Regions from separate parts of the Streptomyces diversicolor genome, predicted to be linked through region 3. Evidence: riboswitches for the same ligand, from Rfam matches in the RefSeq annotation. Region 3 holds a riboswitch; each other region holds the start of a gene.

Region 1 (4,878 bases), on a different contig from region 3:
CGCCTTCTATCTCCAGTACAAGAACCAGAAGGTCGACTTCATCGAGGCCATGTGGAAGGTCGTCAACTGGCAGGACGTGGCCAGTCGTTACGCCGCCGCCAAGGAACGCGGCAACGGCCTGCTGCTCGCACCGTGACGCCGTAACCGCGTCCGCCGCACGGACGCCCTGCTCGTGACCGCCTTCTCACCGCTCACCCCCAAGGGGCGCGGGGAACCGCGCGACCGGCCACACCACACCCGCGCCCGCCCGACCGGCGGGCACACCCCGACGGAAAGCTCCCGCGAGGCGAATGCCCGCGGGAGCTTTCCCCTTCCGCCACGGACCCGGCGGTCCGCCGTCCGCCGACCGCCGTCCGCCGACCGCCGTCCGCCGTCCGCCGTCCGACGGTCAGTCCGAGGACAGTTCCGCGCGCACCTCCCGGGCCGCGGCGACCAGGTTCTCCAAGGAGGCCCGGACCTCCGGCCAGCCGCGGGTCTTCAGACCGCAGTCGGGGTTGACCCACAGGCGTTCCACCGGGATGGCCCGCAGGCCGGTGCGCAGCAGATCGGCCGCCTCCCGCGTGCTCGGCACCCGCGGGGAGTGGATGTCGTACACGCCCGGTCCGGCCTCGCGCGGATAGCCGTGCGCCGCCAGTTCCCGGGCGACCTGCATGCGGGAGCGGGCCGCCTCCAGGCTGATGACATCGGCGTCGAGGTCATCGATGGCCTGGACGACATCGCCGAACTCGGCGTAGCACATGTGCGTATGGATCTGGGTGGCCGGCCGCACTCCGGCGGTCGCCAGGCGGAACGCCTCCGTGGCCCAGGCCAGATAGTCCGGGCGGTCGGCGGCACGCAGCGGCAGCGTCTCCCGCAGCGCGGGCTCGTCCACCTGGATCACCGAAGTGCCCGCCGCCTCCAGGTCGTCGACCTCGTCGCGCAGGGCCAGGGCGACCTGCCGGGCGGTCTCGGACAGGGGCTGGTCGTCGCGCACGAAGGACCAGGCGAGCATGGTGACGGGACCGGTGAGCATGCCCTTGACCGGGCGTGCGGTGAGCGACTGGGCGTACGTCGTCCAGCGCACCGTCATCGGCTCGGGCCGCGAGACGTCGCCGGCCAGGATCGGCGGGCGCACATAGCGGGTGCCGTACGACTGGACCCAGCCGTGCCGTGTCGCCAGATACCCGCTGAGCTGTTCCGCGAAGTACTGGACCATGTCGTTGCGTTCCGGCTCGCCGTGCACCAGGACGTCGATGCCGGTCTTCTCCTGGAACGCGATCACCTCCCGGATCTCGGCCTCGATGCGCTGCTCGTAGGCCGCCGTGCCGATCTTCCCCGCCCGCAGGGCCGCGCGCGCGGCGCGCTGCTCGCCGGTCTGCGGGAAGGAGCCGATCGTCGTGGTCGGCAGCAACGGCAGCCTGAGATGGGCCCGTTGGGCGGCGACACGTTCGGCGTACGGCTCGCTGCGGCGGGCGTCGGCCGCGGTGACGGCGGCCGTGCGGGCCCGTACGGCCGGATCCCTTGTGAGCGGGGAGGCCGCGCGCAAGGCGAGGCCGGCGCGGTTGGCGGCCAGTTCGGCGGCGATGGTGCCGGGGCCGTGGGCCAGGCCGCGGGCGAGGGTGACGAGTTCGGCGGTCTTCTGCCGGGCGAAGGCCAGCCAGCGGGCGATCTGCGGATCGATGTCCCGTTCGGCGGCGGCGTCCAGCGGTACGTGCAGCAGGGAGCAGGAGGCGGCCACGTCCATGCGGTCGGCGAGGCCGAGGAGCGTGCCCAGGGTGGACAGTGACCTGCCCAGGTCGTTGATCCACACATTGCGGCCGTCGACGATGCCCGCCACGAGCCGCTTGCCCGGCAGGCCCCCGGCCGCCGCGAGGCCGTCGAGGTTCGCCGCCGCTGGACCGGTGAAGTCCAGGGCGAGTCCGTCCACGGGCGCCTTGGCGAGCACGGGCAGGGCCTCGCCGAGCCGGTCGAAGTACGACGCGACCAGGAGCTTGGGACGGTCACCGCGCAGGCCCAGGTCGCGGTAGGCGCGGGCGGCCGCGTTCAGCTCGGCCGGGGTGCGGTCCTGCACCAGGGCGGGTTCGTCCAACTGCACCCACTCGGCGCCAGCCGCGCGCAGCTCGGCGAGAACCCGTGCGTACACCGGCAGCAGCCGGTCGAGGAGCGTGAGCGGCGCGAAGCCGGCCGGGACACCGGGGGCGGGCTTGGCGAGCAGCAGATAGGTGAGGGGACCGAGCAGCACCGGACGAGCGCGGAGACCGAGAGCGAGGGCTTCGCGAAGTTCCCCGACCTGCTTGCCCGCATGGGCTTCGAACACGGTCTCCGGGCCCAACTCCGGGACCAGATAGTGGTAGTTGGTGTCGAACCACTTGGTCATCTCCAGCGGCGCCACGTCCTGCGTGCCGCGCGCCATCGCGAAGTACCCGGCGAGCCCGTCCGCCTCGACCGCGGCGCGATGCCGCTCGGGGATCGCGCCCACCATGACGGTGGTGTCCAGGACATGGTCGTAGTACGAGAAGTCACCGGTCGGGACTTCATGGAGACCGGCGCCGGCCAGCTGCCGCCAGTTGGCGCGGCGGATGCCCGCGGCTGTCCCGCGGAGGGCGTCCGCGGTGACGCGGCCCTCCCAGTAGCCCTCGATCGCCTTCTTCAGTTCCCGGTCCGGGCCCTGACGGGGGTAGCCGTGGACGGTGGCCCGCACCGCCGGGGCCGTGGATGTCGCTGTCACGAAACTCTCCTTCGCGAGCTCTGGACGAGAGCGACCCCGAAGACACCGAGCGAGAGCGCGAAGGGATGGACAGCACGGACGAGCCACGACGTCCGTGCCCGACCGACATGCGCACCGACCCGCCCTCGGGGTCAACGGGATCTCCGCGCACGGCGGTCCGCGCGCGGGCAGTGGCAGGTCTTCGGACTCGCGGGCACGCCTCGTTGTCGTACGAGACACCTACTGGCCGTCGCTTCCCAGGCCCGTCACGTCCGGGCCCAGTGCGTATGACGGCGGTCGTTCCCGCTCACCGCTGCGGGGCAGTCCCGGATTCCCACCGGGTTCCCTCTTGCGACGCGCCTGCCTGGCGGACAGGGCGAACCAGCTGCACCGGCCAGCCTACGTGCCGCCGCCCCGGAGCAGGACATGACTTCCAGCATCCGGACGGTGCGGCGCAATCCCGGACGCGGGCGCGACCGCACCGATGGGCCACCCGGTCAACTGCGCCCGCGCATACGGCGGATGGGCGCCTGCCGGCACCGGCCGGCCGAGCGGTGGGTGTTCAGTCCGCGTTCGGGCGGGCCAATCCGTGGTCGTACGCGAAGATCACCGCCTGCACGCGGTCGCGGGCGCCGATCTTGGCGAGGACGCGGCCGACATGGGTCTTGACGGTGGACTCGGCCACGACGAAGTGCGCGGCGATCTCTCCGTTGGTCCAGCCCCTGCCGATGGCGACCAGGATCTCCCGCTCGCGGCCGGTCAGGGAGTCGAGCCTCGGGTCCGCGGCCCCCGGGCCGCCCGCGCCGTACGCCGGAGGGTGACGGGTGAACTCGTCCAGGAGACGGCGGGTGAGGGCGGGGGCGATGATCGCGTCGCCCGCCGCCACCGCCCGGATCCCGGCGAGGAGTTCATCGGGCCGCGCGTCCTTGAGCAGGAAGCCGCTGGCGCCCGCGCGCAGCGCGGCGTGCACATACTCGTCGAGGTCGAACGTGGTCAGCACCAGGACCCGCGAGCGGTCGCCGGCGGCCACGATGCGGCGGGTGGCCTCGATACCGTCCATGCCGGGCATGCGTACGTCCATGAGCACGACGTCCGGCCGCAGTTCCGCGGCCATGCGAACGGCTTCCGCGCCGTGAGCGGCCTCGCCCAGCACGTCCGTCTCAGGGATGGAATCGAGAAGCATACGGAAGCCGTAGCGCTGGAGTGGTTGGTCGTCCACGATCAGTACGGTGGTCATCGGGCGCCGCCGCGGGGTGTGAGGGCGAGGGTGGCCTCCACCCGCCAGCCGCCGTCGGCGGTCGGCCCCGCGCTGACGCTTCCGTCGTAGAGCGCGGCCCGTTCGCGCATGCCCACCAGACCGTGTCCCTCCTCGTTCGGCCGCCCTGGCCGCACGGCCGGGCCGCTGTCCTCGACCCGGATGCGCAGCCGGTCGTCCTCGACCACGACCGCCAGTCTCACCCGGGCCTCGGACCCGGCGTGCTTGAGGGTGTTCGTGAGGGCTTCCTGCACGATGCGGTAGACCGTCAGCTGGACCCCGCCGTCCAGCGCGTCCACATCGCCCGACGTGCGGTAGACGACGTCGAGACCGGCGCCCCGCACCCCCGCGCACAGCGCTTCGATGTCCGCGATGCCCGGCTGCGGGCTCAGCTCGGGCCGGTGCGCGGAACCGTCCGCCTCCCGCAGCACGCCGAGCACCCGCCGCAGCTCCCCGAGGGCCTGCCGGCCGGTGTCGCCGATGAGCCGCAGCGCCTCCGTGCCGCGCTGCGGCTCCCGGTCACCGGCGTAGGCGCCCGCGTCGGCGAGGGTGATGATGACGGACAGGTTGTGGCCGACGATGTCGTGCATCTCCCGGGCCACCCGCGCCCGCTCGGTCGCCGTCGCGAGCCGGCTGCGCTGGTCGCGCTCGACCTCAAGCCGGGCCGCCCGGTCCCGCAGCCCGGCCAGCTGGGCCCGCCGGATCCGCACCATCAGACCGAGCGCCACGGCGGCCGTCGCCGTGCTCAGCAGCAGGAACAGCGCGTCCCAGACGGACACCGCGACCGACGCCCGTACCGCGACCAGCGCCATCGCCGCCGCCATCACCCCGCAGGCCCACGGCAGGTGCCGGGGCCGCCCGTGCAGGGCCAGGCTGTACACCGCGATGAACAGGGCGACATCGGCGCGCAGCGCGACGTTCAGCGACCACTGCACCG
Region 2 (4,878 bases), on a different contig from region 3:
TGGGCGCGGGGCTTGGCCGCAGGGGCGGCGTGGTCCGCTGGTCCACGGCGACCCGGATGGTCGTCGCCTGGGCGCTGACGCTGCCGGCCGCCGCGCTGGTCGGCGCGCTCGCGGAGACCGTCACGGACCTCGGTGACTGGGGCACCGGGTGCGTGGCCGTCTTCCTGGTCGCCGCCGCCGCCGCGATCTGGAAGACCTCCCGGCGCGAGGTCGTCGACCACAGCAACGTCAACGACACCGGCGAGCCGGCCGGTGTGGTGACCGCCGCGATCGCCGCCGTGACGCCTCCGGCGGCGGGCACCCCGGCGGCGGATCTGACGGCCACGATCCCGTCGCCGCCGGTGTCCGCGGCCCCGGCCGCCGCCGACCAGGCCGTGCCGCCGGCCGCCGCCGTCTGACCGTCCGATCGACTCCCTCTCTTCTCTCTCCCCCGCCTCCCCTGACTCCGGTACCCAAGGAAGCATCACCATGAAGATCGACTGGGCGGCCCTCGGCTCCGTCTTCGGCGTCAGCCTCGCGGTCACCGTGGCGCTGGTGGCCCTGTTCACCCTCGGCGTGGCCGGCCTGTCGCACCGCGAACGGGCCGCCGCCCGGGGCGGATCGGCCGGCCTCGCGCTGACCGCCGCGTACACATGCTTCGCGGCGTGCGCCGCCGCGGTGGCCTACGGGATCCACCTCATCACGGCGTAAGCGCTCCGCTGGGTGGGCCGCGGTATGCCGTCAGTTGTCTGCGGCGCCGTCGTGGCTTGTCGCGCCCGCGCGGCGGAGCCGCACATCGATACAGCCCCGCGCCCCTTTGGGGCGTTGCCCTGCCGCAGCGGGCTTCGCCGGACCCTGCTTAGGCCGAAGCCGGCGTGGCTGAGCGCGCCCGCGCCGTCGTGGCGGATCCGCCGGTCTCGCGCTGACCGCCGCGTACACGTGCTTCGCGGCGTGAGCGCTCCGCTGTGTGCTGCGTTGTGCCGTCGGTCGTCTGCGGCGCCGTCGTGGCTTGTCGCGCAGTTCCCCGCGCCCCTTTGGGGCGTTGCCCTGCCGCAGCGGGCTTCGCGGGACTGTGGATATGAGTCTCGGCACACTCTCCCCTTGCAGGTCAGCGGTCAGTTGACGGGGGTTCCGGGGGCGTGGTGGACTGCCCGGGCCATGTACGGCGGCAACGAGAGGAAGCCGGTGTGAATCCGGCGCGGTCCCGCCACTGTCACCGGGGACGAACTCCCCGGGAGCCAGGAACTCTCGCCGCCGGTCTCGTCGAACCAGGGCGTGGACACCCTGAGTGAGGACACATCGCCATGCTCGGCTGCGCGTTGAGGTACAGCACCAGGTCGCTTCCCGACCCCACGGCCGGCTGAGCCGGTGCGTGCCGAGCGCGTCTTCGCGTACGGCGCCGCCCTCGGCCTCCTCGGTGATCTGCTCGTCGGCGATCCGCGCCGCGGGCATCCGGTCGCCGTGTTCGGGCGTGCCGCCGGCGCGGCGGAGCGGGCGCTGTGGCGGGACCACCGCGGATGGGGTGCGCTGCACACCGCCGTGTGCGTCGGCGGCGCCGCGGCCCTCGCGGCCGTGGCACAGCGGGCCGTACGCCCCTCCCCCGCCGCCTCCGTAGCGCTCACCGGGGCCGCCACCTGGGCGGTGGTGGGCGCCACTTCGCTGGCCCGGGAGGCCCGGGCGATCGGGCGGGCCCTGGATATGGGGGACGTCGCGGCGGCCCGGGCACGGCTGCCGCATCTGTGCGGGCGGGACCCCGAGGCCCTGGACGCCGACGGGATCGCCCGGGCGGTCGTGGAGTCCGTGGCCGAGAACACCTCCGACGCGGTCGTCGGGGCCCTGGTGTGGGGGGCGTTGGCCGGGGTGCCCGGGCTCGTCGGGTTCCGTGCCGTGAACACCCTCGACGCGATGGTCGGGCACCGCTCGCCGCGCCACCGCCGGTTCGGCTGGGCCGCGGCGCGGCTCGACGATGTCGCCGGCTGGCCGGGGGCCCGGCTGACCGCCGCGCTGGCCGCCGTCTGCGGGCCCGACGCGCGGGGCGCCGTACGGGCGTGGCGGGCCGACGCCCGCCGGCATCCGAGCCCCAACGCCGGTCCCGTGGAGGCGTCTTTCGCGGGGGCGCTGGGCGTGCGGCTGGGCGGGACCCTGTCGTACGGGGGGCGGGTCGAGCACCGGCCCGTGCTCAACGGCGGCGGGCGTGCCGTCGCCGCCCCGGACATCGAACGTGCCGTACGGCTCTCCCGCCGGGTCGGCCTGCTCGCGTTCGGCGTCGTGGCCGCCGCGCGCCTGACCGTGAGGGGACACGGGTCATGACCGGTGGGGGTCTCCTCGTCGCCGGCACCACCTCCGACGCCGGCAAGAGCGTCGTCACCGCGGGGATCTGCCGGTGGCTGGTGCGGCAGGGGGTCAAGGTCGCGCCGTTCAAGGCGCAGAACATGTCGCTGAACTCGTTCGTCACCCGGGAGGGCGCCGAGATCGGGCGGGCCCAGGCCATGCAGGCCCAGGCGTGCCGGATCGAGCCGACCGCGCTGATGAACCCGGTGCTGCTCAAGCCCGGCGGGGAACAGAGCAGTCAGGTCGTGCTGCTGGGCAGGCCCGTGGGCGAACTGAGCGCGCGCGGCTACCACGGCGGGCGGCAGCAGCGGCTGCTGGGCACCGTCCTCGACTGTCTCGCCACGCTGCGCTCCACGTACGACGCCGTGATCTGCGAGGGGGCGGGCAGCCCGGCGGAGATCAACCTGCGGCGCACCGACATCGTGAACATGGGCATCGCGCGGGGCGCGCGGCTGCCCGTGCTGGTGGTCGGTGACATCGACCGCGGGGGCGTCTTCGCGTCGTTCTTCGGGACCGTGGCGCTGCTGTCACGCGAGGACCAGGAGCTGGTCGCCGGGTTCCTCGTCAACAAGTTCCGCGGGGACGTGGGCCTGTTGGAGCCGGGCCTCGACATGCTGCACGCCCTGACCGGGCGGCGCGCCTACGGCGTCCTGCCGTTCCGGGACGGACTCGGCATCGACGAGGAGGACGGCCTCGCGGTCTCGTCGCGCGGCTCGGTGCGGGAGTCGGCCGCGGCCGAACCCGTCGGTGAGGACGTGCTGCGGATCGCCGTGTGCGCCGTGCCGCTGATGTCCAACTTCACCGACGTGGACGCGCTGGCCGCCGAACCGGGCGTGCTGGTGCGGTTCGTGGACCGGCCCGAGGAGATGGCCGACGCCGACCTGGTCGTCGTCCCGGGGACCCGGGGCACCGTACGGGCCCTGGAGTGGCTGCGGGAGCGCGGCCTGGCCCGGGCGCTGCGCCGCCGGGCCGGCGAGGGCCGCCCGGTCCTCGGCATCTGCGGCGGCTTCCAGATCCTCGGCGAGCACATCGAGGACGAGGTCGAGTCGCGGGCCGGGCGGGTGCCGGGGCTGGGCCTGCTGCCGGTGCGGGTGCGGTTCGCCCGCGAGAAGACCCTTGCCCGGCCCACCGGTTCGGCCCTCGGGGAGCACGTCGAGGGCTATGAGATCCACCACGGCGTCGCCGACGTCACGGGCGGCGAGCCCTTCCTCGACGGCTGCCGGGTCGGCCGGACCTGGGGCACGCACTGGCACGGCGCGCTGGAGTCGGACGGTTTCCGGCGGGCCTTCCTGCGCGAGGTGGCGGCCGCCGCGGGCCGCCGCTTCGTACCGGCCGACGGCACCTGCTTCGCCGCGCTGCGCGAGCAGCGGCTCGACCGGCTCGGCGATCTGATCGAACAGCACGCGGACACGGACGCGTTGTGGCGGCTCATCGAGTCGGGCGCGCCACGAGGACTGCCCTTCATTCCACCGGGAGCGCCCGCATGAGCACAGTGTTGTTGTTGTCGACGGCCGACACCGATCTGCTGGCGGCGCGTGCCGCCGACGCGTCCTATCTGATCGGCAACCCGACCCGGCTCGACGTCGCCGAGGAGCTTCCGGCGCTGCTGCGGGGCGCCGACCTCGCGGTGGTCCGGCTGCTGGGCGGCAAACGGGCCTGGGAGGACGGGCTGGCCGCGGTGCGGGCGTCCGGTGTGCCGGCCGTGCTGCTCGGCGGCGAGGCCGTCCCGGACGCCGAGTTGATGGCCGAGTCGTCCGTGCCCGCGGGTGTCGTGGCCCAGGCGCTGCGCTATCTGGTGGAGGGCGGACCCGCCAACCTCGGCGAACTCGCCCGGTTCCTGTCCGACACGGTGCTGCTGACCGGCGAGGGCTTCGAAGGACCGCAGTCGATGCCGGAGTACGGCGTGCACGGCGAGCGCGCCCTGGTCGCGGACCGCCCGACCGTCGGTGTGCTCTTCTACCGGGCCCATGAACTGAGCGGCAACACCGCCTTCGTGGACACCCTGTGCGACGCGATCGAGGCGCGCGGCGCCAACGCCCTTCCCGTGTACTGCGGTTCGCTGCGCGGCGCGGACGCCGGGCTGTACCGGCTGCTCGGCCGGGCGGACGCGCTGGTGGCGACCGTGCTGGCCGCGGGCGGCACCCACGCCTCGCGGGCGTCGGCCGGCGGCGACGAGGAGAGCTGGGACGTCGGGGCGCTCGCCGACCTCGACGTGCCCGTGCTGCAAGGGCTGTGCCTGACCTCGTCGCGGCAGGCGTGGGAGGCGTCGGACGCGGCGCTCTCCCCCATGGACGCGGCGATGCAGGTCGCCATCCCGGAGTTCGACGGGCGGCTGATCACGGTGCCGTTCTCGTTCAAGGAGCAGGGTCCTGACGACGTGCCCGTGTACGTCGCCGACCCGGAGCGGGCCGGCCGGGTCGCCGGAATCGCCGTGCGGCACGCCCGGTTGCGGCACAAGCCGAACGCCGAGAAGAAGATCGGGCTGGTGTTCACCGCGTACCCGACCAAGCACTCCCGGGTCGGCAACGCGGTCGGACTCGACACGCCCGCGTCGGCGGTCCGGGTGCT
Region 3 (4,878 bases):
CACCGACGCCCACCGCCTCGGTGGCTATCAGTACCTGTCCGGCAGCAGGTGCGGGTACCGGCAGGTCGACAGCGGCCAGGCCGTCAGGACTTCCGAACGTCTGGATCGAGATTGCCTTCAATGTGGTCTCCAGGTTCTCGGACCGCTCAAGCGCGAGGGCTTCTACGTCTCGGACGGTAACGGACGCCCTCGTCCGCTTGGGTAATGTGAGAGTGGTGACGGACCGTTTGCCTCATATGTTGCGCTCCGACGCGCTGGACAACCGCGAACGCATCCTCGATGCGGCCCGAGCGCTGTTCTCCGCCGACGGCCTGGACGTGCCGATGCGGGAGGTCGCGCGGCGCGCCGGGGTGGGACCTGCCACCTTGTACCGTCGCTTCCCGACCAAGCAGATGCTGGTCGCCGAGGCCTTCGCGGACCAGTTCCATGCATGTCGCGCCATTGTCGACGAGGGGTGCGCCGATCCTGATCCGTGGCGTGGCCTGTGCCTGGTGATCGAGAGGATCTGTGAGCTGCACGCACGCGATCGGGGCTTCACCGAAGCCTTCCTGTCCGCCTACCCGGGGGTGAGGGATGTCGCCGCAGGCCGTGAGTGCACGGTGAAAGCAGTCGCCGGACTGGCACAGCGAGCCAAGGAAGCGGGGCACCTGCGGTCCGACTTCGTCCTGGACGACCTGATTCTCGTACTCATGGCCAACAAGGGGATCCACGTCGCCTCGGCTGGCAGCCAGGTCAGGGCCTCCCGACGCTTCGCAGGGCTGGTGATCCAGGCGTTCGAAGCCTGCCCTCGGCATGCACCACTACCACCAGCGGCACGACTGACATGACATCCGCACCAGCCCACGACCTGTCGCGGTCAATGCCGGATTTACTGTGGCAGAGCCGGAAGGGCGGGACTGACATGACGATCGAAACGGTGACCGAGTCCGTGAGTGAGGGCGCGCTCTGGCTGCCGCGCGCCCGGGTCGTACCCCTGTCCGCCCCGCCCTCGTCGTACACCGCGGCGGTCGAGCGGTACCTCATCGGCGCGGGCATCGCGAAGTCCTCCGCGCGCATCTACCGGATCTCGCTGACGACGTGGGGATGGATACTCGCCGGCGAACCCGCGCCGACAGCACGCGGCCGAAACCCTGCGCAAGGCCCTGACAAAGCTCCACGACGCGTTCGGGTCAGGAGCGGGTCTGGCGGCGAAGGTCGAGGCCGATCTCGGTTTCCACCTGATGTTGTGCCAGCTCTCCGGCAACTCGGTTCTCGTCAAGACCTGGCGGCAGCTTGAGGGACCGATGGGCGTGGTGATCATGAGCGCGGCCGGCGAACGCCGCGACGTGGCCACGTCGGTGGCCTCGCACACGCCCATCGTCGACGCGATCGCACGTGGAGACGCAGCAGCGGCCCAGGAGATCCTGCGCGCACACATGACCACGGCGATCGAGCGACTGGGCATCGAACACTGACGCACAACGCCCCGGCGGATGAGCGCACGGGTACTCACCGCGGCCGGGGGCGACGATCCTTCCGATTCCCCAGACCTCTGCCGTCGGGGCTACAGCCAGTATCGGCCGTGGTTCCCGCGACGCCGGAGCACCTACCGGAGTGATGATCCGATGCCAGTAGCTGACACCGTGCCTCTATAGGCACCGTTTCCTTTGGCGCTGATGGGTCGTTGATGGAGCATGGCGGACTTGGTTGGGCGATTGGTGCCGGACGAACCATGGATGCTGTTCCGGCGGGTGGTCCCGGTCAAGCACCCTCACGTGTGAACGATCACGTAATTCGGCTCAGTCGCTGATCTTGTGATCGAGCGGTGCTGTCAGTGGTCCCTGCCCTCGTGTCCCGGGTGTACTTAGCGGAGTTTCGAGGCGCTTCTTCCTCATCCGCCGCCTCGTCCTCGTCGAGGCCGTCTCCGACCTCGACGCCGAGAGCGAGGCCGAAGCCGACCGCGCCCTGCGCGCCACCCCCATCGGACATACCACCCTGATCGTCGCCCACCGCCCCTCCAACTTGAGCACCGCCGACACCGTCGTCCTCCTCGAAGGCGGCCGGATCGTCGACATGGGACCGCACCAGGCCCTGCTCGACCGCTGCCCGGCCTACGGCGGGTTGCTCAACCGGAAACCGCAGGAAGCCGAGTAGCCGACAGCCCTCCCAGCCAGAATGAGCGGTATCCCGTCCTCAGCCGCCTCGACGCCGAACCAGCAGCGGCGCGGCGGTGCCCGGAAACGGCTGCGGAAGGCGCGTCGGCTTCGTTTGCCGGGCAGGAGGCGGCGTCACCACCCTCGGGTTGGGGCCCTGATGACGCGCCGTGTCCCAGATGCGATGATGCTCGGCGACAAGGCGACGGCGGAACGAGGAAGCCGGTGTGAATCCGGCGCGGTCCCGCCACTGTGATCGGCGAGCGGATCCCGAACAGGCCACCTCCCGAAGGCGGGTGGGAAGGCCGGGACGAGCTTCGACCCGAGAGCCAGGAGACTCACGCGGTCGCCTCCTCGACGAACCCGGGGCGGATTTCCCCGGAGGAGGGTGGTTCGGCATGCCCGTGAGGCCGGCCGAGGGAGCGCACGAGAGCCCGGTGGGCACAGGACCGGTCGGCACAGGAGCGGTCGATCCGGTGCCGTGCCGGGTCGTCGTGTGCCAGGACTGCTGCTGCGGCAGTCCCAAAGTGACCGGGGTCGATCACACGGCGCAGACCGCGCGCCTGCGCGAGGCCGCTCCCGTACGCGTCTCCGCCTGCCTGGACGTGTGCGATCAGGCCAACGTGATCGTCGTGCAGCCCTCCGTCGCCGGACGGGCCGCCGGGGCACGGCCGGTCTGGCTGGGCCTGGTCAACGACCCGGCCGCGACCGAGGACATCGCCGCCTGGGTGCGGGCGGGCGGCCCCGGGATCGCTGCCCGGCCCGAGATCCTCGACCTCTACGCCTTCACCCCGCCTCGGCGCCGCGCGGCCACCTGAGCCCGCGCGGCCTGCGCACCGACCCCTCCATACCACCCTTGCGAGAGGAACCTTTCCATGACGGGCAGACGTCCGCTGTCCCCCCTGCTGGCCATGACCACAGCTCTGCTGATCTCCGGTTGCGGCACAAACGCCCAGGACAACGCCGGTGGCGCCGAAAGGCCCGCCGCGAAGGGCTTCCCGGTCACCGTGTCCAACTGCGGAGTGAAGACGACGTTTCAGCACCCGCCGCGGCGCGCGGTGTCACTGAACCAGCACGCTACCGAGGTGATGCTGGCGCTCGGGCTGGAGAAGTCGATGGTCGGCACGGGCTACCTCGATGACGAGATCCTCCCCGAGTACCGGGCCGCCTACGACAAGGTGAAGGTGCTGTCGAAGGAGTATCCGTCGTACGAGACGCTGCTGGCCGCCGAGCCCGACTTCGTCTACGGCGGCTGGGCCTCCACCTTCGACGAGAAGGAGGGCCGCTCCCGTGACGCCTTCACCAAGGCCGGCATCAACACCCGCCTCAACATCGAGGAGTGCCCGTCCGGGCCGGTGACGATGACCCTGATGGACCGGGAGATCCGCGAGGTCGCCAAGGTCTTCGGCGTCCCCGAGCGGGCCGAGCGGCAGATCGAGCGGCTGCACACCACCCTGGAGGAGGTGGACGAGCAACTCGACGGCGTCGAGCCGGTGAAGCTGTTCGTCTACGACAGCGGCGACAAGACCGCCTTCACCGCGGGCGGCGCGGGCATCGGCAACGACATGATCGAGCGGGCCGGAGGGGTCAACCTCTTCGCCGACCTCGACAAACCGTTCGGTGACGTGTCGTTCGAGCAGGTGGCCGAGCGGGCGCCCGAGGCCATCGTCATCTACGACTACGGCGACCAGACTGTGGCGCAGAAGAAGGAGTTCCTGCTCGCGAACCCGGCGCTGAAGGACGTGCCCGCCATCAGGAACCAGCGGTTCGCGGTGCTGCCGCTGTCCTCCACCGTCGTGGGCGTACGGGTACCCGCGGCCGTCTCGTCGCTGGCCCGTCAGCTCCACCCGGACCGCTTCCGGTGACCGGCGTGACAGAGCCGGCCGCCGCCGGCCGAGACGCTGTCACGGGGAAGGCGGGCGGGGTGCCGGCTCCTGTAGAGGCGGTCGGCAAGAGCTCCCCCGGGGCCGGGGCCGCGCAGGCCGTGACCGGAGGCCGCAGGCTTCCCTACGCCCTGGTGCTGGCCGGGCTCGCCGCCCTGGTGGCGGTGGCGGCGACGTTCGGGATCGCGGCCGGTTCGGTCACGATCCCGGCCACAGAGGTGTGGGGCATTCTGCTCCACCACCTGCACCCCGCCCTGGCCGATGCGACGTGGCCCCCCGTGCGGGAGACGATCGTCGCCGATGTCCGGCTGCCCCGGGTACTGCTGTGCGCGGTGGTGGGAGCCGGACTGTCGGTGGCGGGGATGGCGTTGCAGGCCCTGGTCCGCAATCCGCTCGCCGATCCGATGCTGCTGGGGGTGTCGTCGGGCGCGAGCGTCGGCGCGGTGCTGGTCCTCGTCTTCAACGTGACGCTGTTCGGAGCCTTCTCGCTGCCGCTGGCGGCGTTCTGCGGTGCTCTGGCGGCCCTGGTCGCGGTGTACTTCCTGGCCCGCTCCGGCGGACGGATGACCACCGTGCGGCTGGTCCTGGCGGGCGTGGCGATGGCCGAGGTGCTGTCGGCGGTGGCGAGTTTCCTCGTGGTCACCTCCAACGACCCCCACAAGACTCAGTCGGCGATGCGCTGGATGCTGGGCGGGCTGGCGGGCACCACCTGGACGATGGTGTGGATCCCGGCTGCGGCTGTCCTGCTCGGCACGGCCGTCCTGCTCGGCGTGACCCGTCCGCTGAACCTGCTGCTCGCAGGGGAAGAGGCCGCAGCCGCCCTCGGCCTGGACGTCCACCGCTTCCGTGCTGCGCTGTTCATA
Region 4 (4,878 bases), on a different contig from region 3:
ATTGCCTGCGCGTTACAACAGGTCATTGGTGAGGGGACGGAGCCCAGACATGCCAGACACGTCCGAAGTGAAACCACCGGTGGTCACACCGGTACGGGTGGTGATCGCCCTGTGTCTCGTCGCACCGTTCGTGGCGATGCTCTGGGTCGGCTCCTACGCCAAGGTCGACCCCACGTTCATCGGGATCCCGTTCTTCTACTGGTACCAGATGCTGTGGGTGCTGCTCTCCACCGCGCTGACCATGATCGCCTACAAGCTGTGGCAGCGTGACCAGCGCGCCCGCCGGACCCAGGGCGGAGGTGACGCGCGATGAACGACGGCGTCAACGGCGTCGCGCTCGGCGTCTTCGTCTTCTTCTTCCTGGCCGTCACGGTCATGGGCTTCCTGGCCGCCCGCTGGCGCAAGGCCGAGAACGAGCACAGCCTCGACGAATGGGGCCTGGGCGGCCGGTCGTTCGGCACCTGGATCACCTGGTTCCTGCTCGGCGGCGACCTGTATACGGCCTACACCTTCGTCGCCGTACCGGCGGCGATCTACGCGGCCGGCGCGTCCGGATTCTTCGCCGTGCCCTACACGATCCTCGTCTATCCGCTGATCTTCACCTTCCTGCCCCGCCTGTGGTCGGTCTCGCACCGGCACGGCTACGTGACGACCTCGGACTTCGTGCGCGGCCGGTTCGGCTCCAAGGGGCTGTCGCTGGCGGTGGCGCTGACCGGCATCCTCGCCACGATGCCCTACATCGCGCTCCAACTGGTCGGCATCCAGGCGGTCCTCGACGTGATGGGCGTGGGCGGCGGCGAGAACACCAACTGGTTCGTCAAGGACCTGCCGCTGCTGCTCGCCTTCGGCGTGCTGGCCGCGTACACCTACTCCTCCGGTCTGAGGGCACCCGCGCTGATCGCGTTCGTCAAGGACACACTGATCTACATCGTGATCGCCGTGGCGATCATCTACATCCCGATCAAGCTGGGCGGGTTCGACGACATCTTCGCCAAGGCCGGCGACGCCTTCGCCCAGACCAATCCGGCCACGGGCGCGCCGCGCGGGGCGCTCGCCCCGCCGGAGGCGGGCCAGTGGACGTACGCCACGCTGGCCCTCGGCTCCGCGCTCGCGCTGTTCATGTATCCGCACTCGATCACCGCGACGCTGTCCTCGCGCAGCCGTGAGGTGATCCGCCGCAACACCACGATCCTGCCGCTGTACTCCCTGATGCTCGGCCTGCTCGGGCTGCTCGGCTTCATGGCGATCGCGGCCGGGGTCAAGGTCTCCAACGGCCAACTGGCCATCCCCCAGCTGTTCGAGGACATGTTCCCCGACTGGTTCGCGGGGGTGGCGTTCGCGGCGATCGGCATCGGCGCCCTGGTGCCCGCGGCCATCATGTCCATCGCGGCCGCGAACCTGTTCACCCGCAACATCTACAAGGACTTCATCAATCCGCACGCGACGGCCCATCAGGAGACCCGGGTCTCCAAGATCGTGTCGCTGCTGGTGAAGGTGGGCGCGCTGGTCTTCGTGCTGACCATGGACAAGACGGTCGCCATCAACTTCCAACTGCTGGGCGGCATCTGGATCCTGCAGACCTTCCCGGCCCTGGTCGGCGGCCTGTTCACCCGCTGGTTCCACCGCTGGGCGCTGCTCGCGGGCTGGGCGGTCGGCATGGTGTACGGCACGGTCGCCGCGTACGAGGTGGCCTCGCCGACGCAGAAGCACTTCGGCGGCTCGGCCAAGGAGATCCCCGGGATCGGTGAGATCGGCTACATCGGCATGACGGCGTTCGTGCTCAACGTCCTCGTCACCGTCGTCCTGACCTTCGTCCTGAAGGCCGTGAAGGCTCCCGAGGGCGTGGACGAGACGAGCCCGCAGGACTACACGGCCGACGCGGGCGACGCCGGCGTCCAGGTGGAGCTTCCGCCCGCCACGGCGGGCGCCGGGCACTGACAACACGAACACGCCCCGCACGGGCGCTGTGGCGCTGACAGCACGCCCCGCGCGGGCGTGTGGGCGCCCGCGGGAGCAACCGCGCCGCCCTGCGACGGGCCGCCGATGCCGAACCCGGCAACGGCGGCCCGTTGACGTACGACACAACATCTGGGGGTGCCACCACGGCCCGGCACTAGATGTATGCTCATGCTCGCTGTCGCCGCAGGGGAATCCGGTGCGAATCCGGAACTGTCCCGCAACGGTGTACTCATGCGCGTATGCCCGCATACCCGCATGCAGGCTTCAGTCCGAGGACCTGCCGACGGCGCACCCGGCCGTCCGGCCCGGGTGCTCTGACGTCCGGGCCTCGTGGAATGGGCCGGTGGACGCGACGCCGTGCGCGCTCGTGTGCTGCCCCCTGCCCTCTGCAAGGCCCCGTGCCGAGCGAGGGAGAGCCCCACGTGACCATCGCGCCAGCCGACCCGGCTTCAGCCGCCCAGGCGACCGCGGCCCCGGTGGAGACCGACGGCCCCGGTGCCGCGCTGCTGCGGACCCTGACCGAGCTGACCGCCGACCTCCCCGACGCCGACCCCGGCCGGGTCGCCGCCGCCGCGCTGCGCGGCCGGTCCGCGCGGTCCGACGCCGCTGCCACCGCGGAGCTTCGGGAACTGGCCACCGAGGCGGCCGCCGGCCTGATCTCGGAGGACCCCGCCTACTCCCGGCTGGCCGCCCGGCTGCTGACCCTGTCCATCCGCGCCGAGGCCGCCGCACAGGGCGTCACCTCGTTCACCGGGTCGGTCGCCGTGGGGCACCGGGAAGGGCTCATCGCCGACCGCACCGCCGCCTTCGTGCGGCGGCACGCCGAGCGGCTGGACGCGCTGATCGACACCGCGGCGGACGACCGGTTCGGCTACTTCGGGCTGCGCACGCTGCACAGCCGCTATCTGCTCCGGCACCCCCTGACCCGCCAGGTCATCGAGACGCCCCAGCACTTCATGCTGCGCGTGGCCGCCGGCCTCGCCGACGGTGATGCCGACGCCCTCTCCGGGGCAGACCCCACGCACGCCGTGGACGAGGTCGCCGCGCTCTACCGGCTGATGAGCCGCCTCGACTATCTGCCCTCCTCCCCCACGCTCTTCAACTCCGGCACCCGCCACCCGCAGATGTCGTCCTGCTATCTCCTCGACTCCCCCAAGGACGAGCTGGACTCCATCTACGACCGCTACCACCAGGTCGCCCGCCTCTCCAAGCACGCCGGCGGCATCGGCATCGCCTACTCCCGCATCCGCTCCCGCGGTTCGCTGATCCGCGGCACCAACGGGCACTCCAACGGCATCGTGCCCTTCCTGAAGACCCTCGACGCCTCCGTGGCCGCCGTGAACCAGGGCGGCCGGCGCAAGGGGGCCGCGGCGGTCTACCTGGAGACCTGGCACTCGGGCATCGAGGAGTTCCTGGAGCTGCGCGACAACACCGGTGAGGACGCCCGCCGTACGCACAACCTCAACCTCGCCCACTGGATCCCGGACGAGTTCATGCGCCGGGTCGACGCCGACGAGCAGTGGTCACTGTTCTCCCCGTCGGACGTGCCGGAGCTGGTCGACCTGTGGGGCGCGGAGTTCGACGCCGCCTACCGCGCGGCGGAGGCGGCCGGGCTCGCGAAGAAGACCATCCCGGCCCGTGACCTCTACGGCCGTATGATGCGCACCCTCGCGCAGACCGGCAACGGCTGGATGACCTTCAAGGACGCGGCCAACCGCACCGCCAACCAGACGGCCGAGCCGGGCCGTGTCGTGCACTCCTCCAACCTCTGCACGGAGATCCTGGAGGTCACCGACGACGGCGAGACCGCGGTCTGCAACCTGGGCTCGGTCAACCTCGGCGCGTTCGTGAGCGGCGGGGGCATCGACTGGGAGCGGCTGGACGAGACGGTCCGCACCGCCGTGACCTTCCTGGACCGGGTCGTCGACATCAACTTCTATCCGACCGAGCAGGCGGGCCGCTCCAACGCCAGGTGGCGGCCGGTGGGCCTCGGCGTGATGGGCCTCCAGGACGTCTTCTTCAAGCTGCGCCTGCCCTTCGACTCCCCCGAGGCGCGGGCCCTGTCCACCCGGATCGCCGAGCGCATCATGCTCGCCGCCTACGAGGCGTCCGCCGACCTCGCCGAGCGCAACGCGCCGCTGCCCGCCTGGGAGGAGACCCGTACGGCGCGGGGTGTCCTGCACCCCGACCACTACGGCGTCGAGTTCACCTGGCCCGAGCGCTGGGCGGCGCTGCGGGCGCGGATCGCGAGGACCGGCCTGCGCAACAGCCTGCTGCTCGCCGTCGCGCCCACCGCGACCATCGCGTCCATCGCCGGTGTCTACGAGTGCATCGAGCCCCAGGTCTCCAACCTCTTCAAGCGCGAGACCCTGTCCGGTGAATTCCTCCAGGTCAACTCGTACCTGGTGCGGGACCTCAAGGAGCTGGGCGTGTGGGACGCCCGCACCCGCGAGGCGCTGCGCGACGCCAACGGCTCCGTGCAGGACCTCCCGTGGATCCCGGCCGATGTGCGCGCCCTGTACCGCACGGCGTGGGAGATCCCGCAGCGCGGCCTGATCGACATGGCCGCGGCCCGCACGCCCTACCTGGACCAGTCGCAGTCCCTGAACCTGTTCATGGAGACGCCGACCATCGGCAAGCTCTCCTCGATGTACGCCTACGCCTGGAAGCAGGGCCTGAAGACGACGTACTACCTGCGCTCCCGCCCGGCGACCCGCATCGCGCGCGCCGCCCAGGCGCAGCCCCGAGCCACCGTCCCCGTCCAGCAGGCCGCCGACCCCGACGCCGTCGCCTGCTCCCTTGAGAACCCCGAGTCCTGCGAGGCCTGCCAGTGATGTCCCACCGTTCCCAGAACCTTCTCGACCCGGGCTTCGAGCTGACGCTGCGCCCCATGCGCTACCCCGACTTCTACGAGCGCTA

What was found. A riboswitch is a leader RNA that binds a small molecule or an ion and turns the genes downstream of it on or off. The one in region 3 is predicted to bind cobalamin.
Region 1: linked by a shared signal. The riboswitch ahead of metE (5-methyltetrahydropteroyltriglutamate--homocysteine S-methyltransferase) and the one ahead of AC27LF_RS26535 ((2Fe-2S) ferredoxin domain-containing protein) in region 3 are both predicted to bind cobalamin.
Region 2: linked by a shared signal. The riboswitch ahead of AC27LF_RS24715 (cobalamin biosynthesis protein) and the one ahead of AC27LF_RS26535 ((2Fe-2S) ferredoxin domain-containing protein) in region 3 are both predicted to bind cobalamin.
Region 4: linked by a shared signal. The riboswitch ahead of AC27LF_RS32205 (ribonucleoside-diphosphate reductase subunit alpha) and the one ahead of AC27LF_RS26535 ((2Fe-2S) ferredoxin domain-containing protein) in region 3 are both predicted to bind cobalamin.

The regions. Positions count from the first base shown of each region.
Region 1 is NZ_BAAJXA010000019.1:118,060-122,937, reverse strand. Features, by position in the region: gene AC27LF_RS23305 (superoxide dismutase) at 1-136, shown strand, start outside; gene metE (5-methyltetrahydropteroyltriglutamate--homocysteine S-methyltransferase) at 389-2,707, opposite strand; cobalamin riboswitch at 2,879-3,070, opposite strand; gene AC27LF_RS23295 (response regulator) at 3,249-3,923, opposite strand; gene AC27LF_RS23290 (sensor histidine kinase) at 3,920-4,878, opposite strand, start outside.
Region 2 is NZ_BAAJXA010000021.1:57,346-62,223, forward strand. Features, by position in the region: gene AC27LF_RS24705 (inorganic phosphate transporter) at 1-398, shown strand, start outside; gene AC27LF_RS24710 (hypothetical protein) at 469-690, shown strand; cobalamin riboswitch at 1,129-1,249, shown strand; gene AC27LF_RS24715 (cobalamin biosynthesis protein) at 1,348-2,289, shown strand; gene AC27LF_RS24720 (cobyric acid synthase) at 2,286-3,797, shown strand; gene cobN (cobaltochelatase subunit CobN) at 3,794-4,878, shown strand, end outside.
Region 3 is NZ_BAAJXA010000023.1:154,518-159,395, reverse strand. Features, by position in the region: gene AC27LF_RS26555 (zinc-binding dehydrogenase) at 1-121, opposite strand, end outside; gene AC27LF_RS26550 (TetR/AcrR family transcriptional regulator) at 216-827, shown strand; gene AC27LF_RS26545 (FCD domain-containing protein) at 1,131-1,454, shown strand; gene AC27LF_RS26540 (hypothetical protein) at 2,002-2,133, shown strand; cobalamin riboswitch at 2,303-2,492, shown strand; gene AC27LF_RS26535 ((2Fe-2S) ferredoxin domain-containing protein) at 2,531-2,950, shown strand; gene AC27LF_RS26530 (ABC transporter substrate-binding protein) at 3,008-3,997, shown strand; gene AC27LF_RS26525 (FecCD family ABC transporter permease) at 4,117-4,878, shown strand, end outside.
Region 4 is NZ_BAAJXA010000033.1:67,903-72,780, reverse strand. Features, by position in the region: gene AC27LF_RS32215 (DUF3311 domain-containing protein) at 50-313, shown strand; gene mctP (monocarboxylate uptake permease MctP) at 310-1,938, shown strand; cobalamin riboswitch at 2,087-2,258, shown strand; gene AC27LF_RS32205 (ribonucleoside-diphosphate reductase subunit alpha) at 2,382-4,793, shown strand; gene AC27LF_RS32200 (ribonucleotide-diphosphate reductase subunit beta) at 4,793-4,878, shown strand, end outside.